DNA from 2 places in the Knoellia sp. 3-2P3 genome. Region 2 is predicted to be linked to the other one. Evidence: predicted binding sites of a transcription regulator. Region 2 holds the regulator's gene; the other holds the start of a gene.
The links. The regulator LexA, encoded in region 2, represses DNA repair genes until DNA is damaged. The targets are predictions, from matches to a motif close to TCGAACANNTGTTCGA.
Positions count from the first base shown of each region.

Region 1: recA (recombinase RecA) is a predicted target of LexA. The motif match lies at 1,140-1,155, and genes of this name have one in related genera.

Region 1 covers NZ_JARGZE010000003.1:86,329-89,797, reverse strand. Annotated here, with positions in the region: gene P0Y31_RS10595 (ABC transporter permease) at 1-77, shown strand, start outside; gene P0Y31_RS10590 (DUF427 domain-containing protein) at 166-663, shown strand; gene P0Y31_RS10585 (GNAT family N-acetyltransferase) at 653-1,102, shown strand; gene recA (recombinase RecA) at 1,379-2,410, shown strand; gene P0Y31_RS10575 (regulatory protein RecX) at 2,437-3,087, shown strand; gene P0Y31_RS10570 (LamG domain-containing protein) at 3,305-3,469, shown strand, end outside.
Region 2 covers NZ_JARGZE010000002.1:913,971-917,439, reverse strand. Annotated here, with positions in the region: gene P0Y31_RS09740 (class I SAM-dependent methyltransferase) at 1-387, opposite strand, end outside; gene P0Y31_RS09735 (GNAT family N-acetyltransferase) at 406-894, shown strand; gene P0Y31_RS09730 (DUF4259 domain-containing protein) at 1,008-1,421, shown strand; gene lexA (transcriptional repressor LexA) at 1,467-2,192, opposite strand; gene P0Y31_RS09720 (LysM peptidoglycan-binding domain-containing protein) at 2,450-2,857, shown strand; gene P0Y31_RS09715 (CHAP domain-containing protein) at 2,881-3,469, opposite strand, start outside.

The DNA of each region.
Region 1 (3,469 bases), on a different contig from region 2:
TCCTCTACCTCGTGGCGCTCGGTGGGCTCGGCGTGGTCGGCACCGCCCGGCGGCTGGAGAAGCTGCTCCTCTCGTGACCGTCGCCGTGCGGCGACGGTCACAACAGGGCGGTATGCCGTGACGGCCCCGGGCGTGGGCGCCTCGCGGGCCGCCTAGGCTGGCGGGGTGAGTCGACCCCAGCCCCTCGTCCCCGGCCCGGGCCAGGAGTCGGTGTGGGACTACCCGAGGCCCCCGCGGCTCGAGCGCACCACCGCCCGCCTGCGGGTCGTGCTCGGAGGGCGGGTCGTCGCCGAGACCACCGAGGGTTACCGGGTGCTCGAGACGAGCCACCCGCCCACCTACTACCTGCCGCCCCACGGCTTCCTGCCGGGCTCGGTGCGCCCGGTGCCCGGGTCGACGGTGTGCGAGTGGAAGGGCGAGGCTGCCTACGGCGACCTCGTCTCCGGTGACGCCGTCGCGCGACGGGCGGTCTGGTGGTACCCGCAGCCGACCGCGCCCTTCCTGCCCATCGCCGGCTACCTCGCGGTCATGCCCGCGCTCGTCGACGCCTGCTTCGTCGACGAGGAGCGGGTCGTGCCCCAGCCGGGCGGGTTCTACGGCGGCTGGGTCACCTCCAAGGTCGTCGGCCCCTTCAAGGGAGGCCCGGGGACGCATGGCTGGTGAGGTGACCCACGAGGTGCGGGTGGCGACCTTCGCCGAGCTGCCGTCGGACACGGCATACCGGCTGTGGGCCCTGCGCTCGGAGGTCTTCGTGGTCGAGCAGGACTGCCCCTACCTCGACCTCGACGGCCGTGACACCGAGCCGCTCACCCGGCACCTGTGGGTCGAGCGGGGCGGCGAGCCGGTGGCGACGCTGAGGCTGCTCGACGACGGGAGCCGCCTGCGCATCGGCCGCGTGGCCACGCGGGAGGCGCACCGGGGCGAGGGGCTGGCCGCCGCGCTGGTGGAGCGTGCGCTGCAGGTCGCGGGGGAGCGCGAGGTGGCGCTCGACGCGCAGTCCCACCTCGTCGACTGGTACCTGCGCTTCGGCTTCGAACCCAGCGGCCGGGGCTTCGTCGAGGACGGCATCCCGCACACGCCGATGCGGCGCGCAGGCCGCTGAGGCACTCCTGCGGCGTGTCGCGGCGCGCCTGCAGACTTCGAACACGTGTTCGGCTAGATTCGTCCACAGGAGCACTTCCGCAGTCACACCGTCCACCGCTTTGGTCGGCGCTGGTTCGGCTGTCGGTGCTGGCTCCTAGCGTCTGACCCGACAGCAGATCGACGACACGAACTGGTGCGGGTCGAAGGCAGGCGCGCCCGACTCGACGAACAGAAAGCAGGTGTGGCGATGGCTCGCCCGAACCAGGCCGCCTCCAACGCAGGCAACAGCCAGGACATGAAGCTCAAGGCCCTCGAGACCACGATGGGCCAGATCGAGAAGAACCACGGCAAGGGTGCCGTGATGCGGCTCGGCGACGACATCCGCCCGCCCATCGAGGTCATCCCCACCGGGTCGATCTCCCTCGACGTCGCCCTCGGCATCGGCGGCCTGCCGCGCGGCCGCGTCGTCGAGATCTACGGCCCGGAGTCCTCCGGCAAGACGACCGTGGCGCTGCACGCCGTGGCCAACGCCCAGCGCAAGGGCGGCATCGCCGCGTTCATCGACGCCGAGCACGCCCTCGACCCCGAGTACGCCAAGAAGCTGGGCGTCGACACCGACTCGCTCCTGGTGAGCCAGCCCGACACCGGTGAACAGGCCCTCGAGATCGCCGACATGCTGATCCGCTCGGGCGCCCTCGACATCATCGTCATCGACTCCGTTGCCGCCCTGGTGCCGCGCGCCGAGATCGAGGGCGAGATGGGAGACAGCCACGTCGGCCTGCAGGCCCGCCTGATGTCCCAGGCCCTGCGCAAGCTCACCGGTGCGCTGAACACCACCGGCACGACCGCGATCTTCATCAACCAGCTGCGCGAGAAGATCGGCGTGATGTTCGGCTCGCCCGAGACCACCACGGGTGGCAAGGCGCTGAAGTTCTACGCGTCGGTCCGCCTCGACGTGCGCCGCATCGAGACCCTCAAGGACGGCAGCGAGCCGGTCGGCAACCGCACCCGCGTCAAGGTCGTCAAGAACAAGGTCTCCCCGCCCTTCAAGCAGGCCGAGTTCGACATCCTCTACGGGCATGGCATCTCCCGCGAGGGTGGCCTGATCGACATGGGCGTGGAGCACGGCTTCGTCCGCAAGGCCGGCGCCTGGTACACCTACGAGGGAGACCAGCTCGGGCAGGGCAAGGAGAACGCCCGCACGTTCCTCAAGGACAACCCCGACCTCGCAGACGAGATCGAGAAGAAGATCAAGGAGAAGCTCGGCATCGGCCCGCAGGTCGACAAGCCGGCTGAGCCGGTGGCCGAGGTCCCGGTCGACTTCTGATCGACCCCGCGCCACGGACCACCTCCATGAGCGAGCGACAGGACGCGGCCAGGGCTGCCCTCGAGGCTGCCCTGGCCGCGACGTCCGACCCTCCCGAAGGCACCGCGCCGGGGTCGGCCGGGCCGGCCAGGCGCCGCCGTCGCCGCGCCACGCCACCGGATCCCGAACAGGACCTCCAGGGGCGAGACGACGAACCGGACCCCTACGACGTGGCGCGGCAGATCGTGCTCCGCCAGCTCGCCATGGCGCCGAGGAGCCGCCAGCAGCTGAGGGACAAGCTCCGCCAGCGCAACTGCCCCGACGACGTGGCCGAGGCCGTGCTCGACCGGATGGCCGAGGTCGGCCTCGTCGACGACGGGGCCTACGCGGCGATGCTCGTGCGGTCCCAACAGGCTGGCCGGGGGCTGGCCGCGCGAGCCCTCGCCCGCGAGCTGCGCACGAAGGGTGTCGACCCGGAGACGGCGCAGGCCACCCTCGCCGAGATCGACCCGGAGGAGGAGCGGGAGCGAGCGCGCGCCCTGGTCGAGAAGAAGCTCAGGACGCTGCACGGCCTCGACGCCGCCGTCCAGACCCGGCGGCTCGCAGGCATGCTCGCCCGCAAGGGCTACCCGTCGTCGATGGCCTTCGCCGTGATCCGCGAGGCCATCGCCGACGCCCCCGAGCACCAGCGCGACTGACGACGCCCTCGGGCGGGCGCGGACGGACGCAGTGCCCCCCGCCGACGTGCAGGCGCCCGCTATCTGGCCCAGGGCCACTACGCAGAAAGGGGGACGTGCACCGTCGCGGTCCTACCTATCGTGGCTTGGGTCAGAGGGGCCTGCGGCGACGGGGACGCCGCGGAAGCGTGGACGGACGAGGGCCCTTTGCCATCCCGGACACACGAGGGGAACAGCAATGAGCACGAAGGTGAAGAAGTTGACCGCTGCCGCGGCGACGATCGTGGCGGCACTGGTGCCCGCGGCGGTGGTGGCGGCTCCACAGGCGCAGGCAGCCACCAGCCCGTCGGCACTGTGGGGGTTCAGCGTCCCCACCGGCAGCAGCAAGGTCGACGACCTCGAC
Region 2 (3,469 bases):
GGCGAGCCACTGCCCGAGGCGCGAGAAGACGTCCTGGGGGATGTGCAGGTAGGCCACGAGCACGAGGTCGAAGAGGGTGCCCGGCGCAGGCTGCCACTCGGTGACGTCGGCCACCACCCACTCGACGTCCAGTGACCGGCGGGCGGCCTCCTGCCTCCCACGGTCGATGCCGACCGCGGAGAAGTCCACCGCCGTGACCTGCCAGCCGCGCTCGGCGAGCCAGAGGGCGTGCCTGCCCTCGCCGGCACCGAGGTCGAGCGCCCGCCCCGGCGGCCAGCCGGCGACCACGGCCTCCACCTCGCGGTTCGGCCCGGCGCTCCAGACCCGCTCGGCCGCGGCATACCGCTCGTCCCACGTCTGCGGCCCCCGGCCGCCCTGCGACTCCATGGACCTAGCATCGCCCCTGTGACGCAGATCCGCCCCGCCCGCGAGGACGACCTGGCCACCGTGGCCGCCATCTACAACGCCGAGGTCGAGGGCGGGGTGGGCACGTTCGACACCCTTCCGAGGGGCCCCGACCACTTCGCCCACCGCCTGGCACCGGAGGTCCCCGGCGACGTCTTCCTCGTCGTCGAGGACGGCGCCGACGTGGTGGGCTTTGCGTACTCCGGCCCCTTCCGGTCCCGCCCCGCGTATGCCGGGACGCGCGAGACCTCCGTCTACCTCGCCTCGGCTGCCCGCGGGCGCGGACTCGGCAGGGCGCTCTACGCCGAGCTGCTCGAGCGCCTCGACGCGGCAGGCGTGCACACCGTCCTGGCCGTGGTGGCGCTGCCCAACGAGGCCAGCGAGGCGCTGCATCGCAGGCTGGGGTTCGAGCGGGTCGGCGTGCTCCGGGAGGTCGGCCACAAGCTCGGCCGCTACGTCGACACCGCCTGGTGGCAGCGACTTCCCTGAGCCTGGCGGACCCGGGTCGCGTCCGAGGTCTGTCTCCGGCGGCGGCCGCGTCCTACCATCTTCAGGTCAGGCCGTCAGTGGGACCGGCGAGCAGGTGACGATGGGGTGGTGTCATGGCACGCGTCCGAACTGGACCGTTCGAGAACGACGACGCACTCGACTTCCTGGACGACCTCGAGGAGACCGAGCCCGAGGGGCGGCCGGCCAAGGTGCGGGGCGCCCTGCGCCGCGTCGTCGCGACGGAGGACTACATCGACGCGCCCGTGATGGCGGAGGCCGTCGCCGCGGCCGCGGTGGTGGCCGGCAGCGAGGACCCCGACTCGGTCGTGGGGGAGCGCTACCTGCCGCCCTGGCTCGACAGCGACCCCCTCGAGGTCGACGAGGAGCTCGAGGAGCTCGCGGCACAGGCCCTCCACCGGGCGCTGCGGCCCGACGAGAACGAGTGGTGGGAGCTGTGGGAGGAGGCCGAGGCCACTGACGACGTCACTGAGGTGGTGAGCCGCTACCTCGACGTCTTCGGCGACTGACGTCGACCGTGAACGTCGGTCGCCGACCGACGGCGACCGACGACGTCAGACGCGCCGCAGGACGGCCGTCACCTTGCCGAGCACCGTGGCGTGGTCGCCGTCGATCGGCTCGAAGGCCGGGTTGTGCGGCAGCAGCCACACCTTCCCGTCCTTGCGCTTGAACGTCTTGACGGTGGCCTCGTTGTCGAGCATGGCGGCCACGATGTCGCCGTTGTCGGCGGTCGGCTGCTGGCGCACGACCACCCAGTCGCCGTCGCAGATGGCCGCGTCCACCATGGAGTCGCCCACCACCTTGAGCAGGAAGAGCTGCCCCTCGCCGACGATCTGCTTCGGCAGGGGGAAGACGTCCTCGACGGACTCCTCCGCCGTGATCGGCACACCGGCCGCGATCTGGCCGAGCACGGGCACGTAGGACGCCTCGGGCCGCTGGTCGTTGATGCCGGTCTCGTCGTAGGTCGCGTCGGCGTCGTCGGGGGCTGCCCCGCCCCGGTAGCCCCGCATGTCGGCCGGCGCGTCGGGGGAGACGACCTCGATGGCCCGCGGGCGGTTGGGGTCGCGGCGCAGGAAGCCCTTGCGCTCCAGGGAGGCCAGCTGGTGCGCCACGGAGCTCGGGCTGGTGAGCCCCACCGCCTCCCCGATCTCGCGCAGGCTGGGCGGGTAGCCGCGGCGGTCCACGGAGTTGCGGATGACCTCGAGCACCCGGCGCTGGCGCACGGTGAGGCCGTCGCCGCGCTCGCGCTCGGGCAGCTCCTTGACGTTGTCGTCGGACATGCCGCTCCTCGTTTCTGCAGGTCAGGTGCCGTGTACCGGGCTGTCAGCCGGTCGGCGGGGGTGGGCTGTCGGTGGCCTCTGATGTGCTTCGAGGCATGGGCACAGCGTATGGAGTTCGAACACAGTTGCCAAACATGTGTTCGACGCGTGTCTTGAACCGTTCGAACATGCGTGCTAGAAATCGTACAAGCGTTCGATCGAACACCCGTTCGGAGAACAGGGCCCCGCAGGCGCGGGGTCGGGAGAGGGGAATGACCATGAGTGCAGCAGTCGCCTGGGACCTGGGGGCCACACCGACCCGCGTGCCGACCCGTCCTGCCCGTCCGCGCCTGGTCCTCGTCCCAACCGGCGACGCGGTCCCGACTCCGGTCGCCGGGGGGCTTCGCCTGACCCGGGCCGGCCGGCTGGTCATCACCCTCATGGTCGCGGCCGTCCTGATCGCCGTCACCGCGCTGGTGCTGGCCGGCTCCGCCGGTGGCGCGTCGGCGCCCGTCGCCGACCACGCCGTCACCGTCGTCGAGGGCCAGACCCTCTCGGAGGTCGCCGCGCGCGAGCTGCCCGCCCTCCCGGTCGCCGAGGCGGTCGCGCAGCTGCAGCTGGCGAACAACCTGCCGAGCACGCAGGTGCACGCCGGCCAGGTCCTCGTCGTCCCCGCCCTGGGGTAGCCCGGTTCAGGACAGGCGTCGGCTCAGAGCAGGCCCTTGTCGGCGATGTGTGACCACTTGACGGGGTCGGTCGTGCCGGCCTTGTCGATCGCGAGCTGGTCGACGGAGGTGGTCGGCTTCTGGCCGCCGACCTGGGTCCACGTCGTCACCCGCAGCGCCCTGCCGCCGCTCATGACGTAGACGTAGCCGGTCTTGGTGCCGCGCAGGTAGGAGTTGTCGACCGGCTTGTGTGCCAGGTGGTTCCACCGCCCACCCGACCCCGCCCGGTCGATCGCCGCGATGTCGATGCCGACGGTGGGCTGGACCGTGGCGCTGCCGATGTTGGCCCAGGCGTGCACGTAGACGGGCGCGCCGCCGGCGATGCGGTAGACCTCCTGGCGCTGCAGGCCGCGGACCAGCGTGCCGTCGGCGGGTCGGGCGCGCAGGTGGTTCCACCGGCCCCCCGAGCCCGCCTGGTCGATGGCTGCGTCGTCCACCGTCGTGGTCGGCTGGGTGCCGCCGAAGGGCGCCCACGTGTAGACGTGCACCGGTGCACCGCCGGCGACGCGGTAGACCAGCCGGCTGCGCGCCCCGCGGATGAAGGTGCCCTCGCTGGGCAGCGTCGGCAGGGAC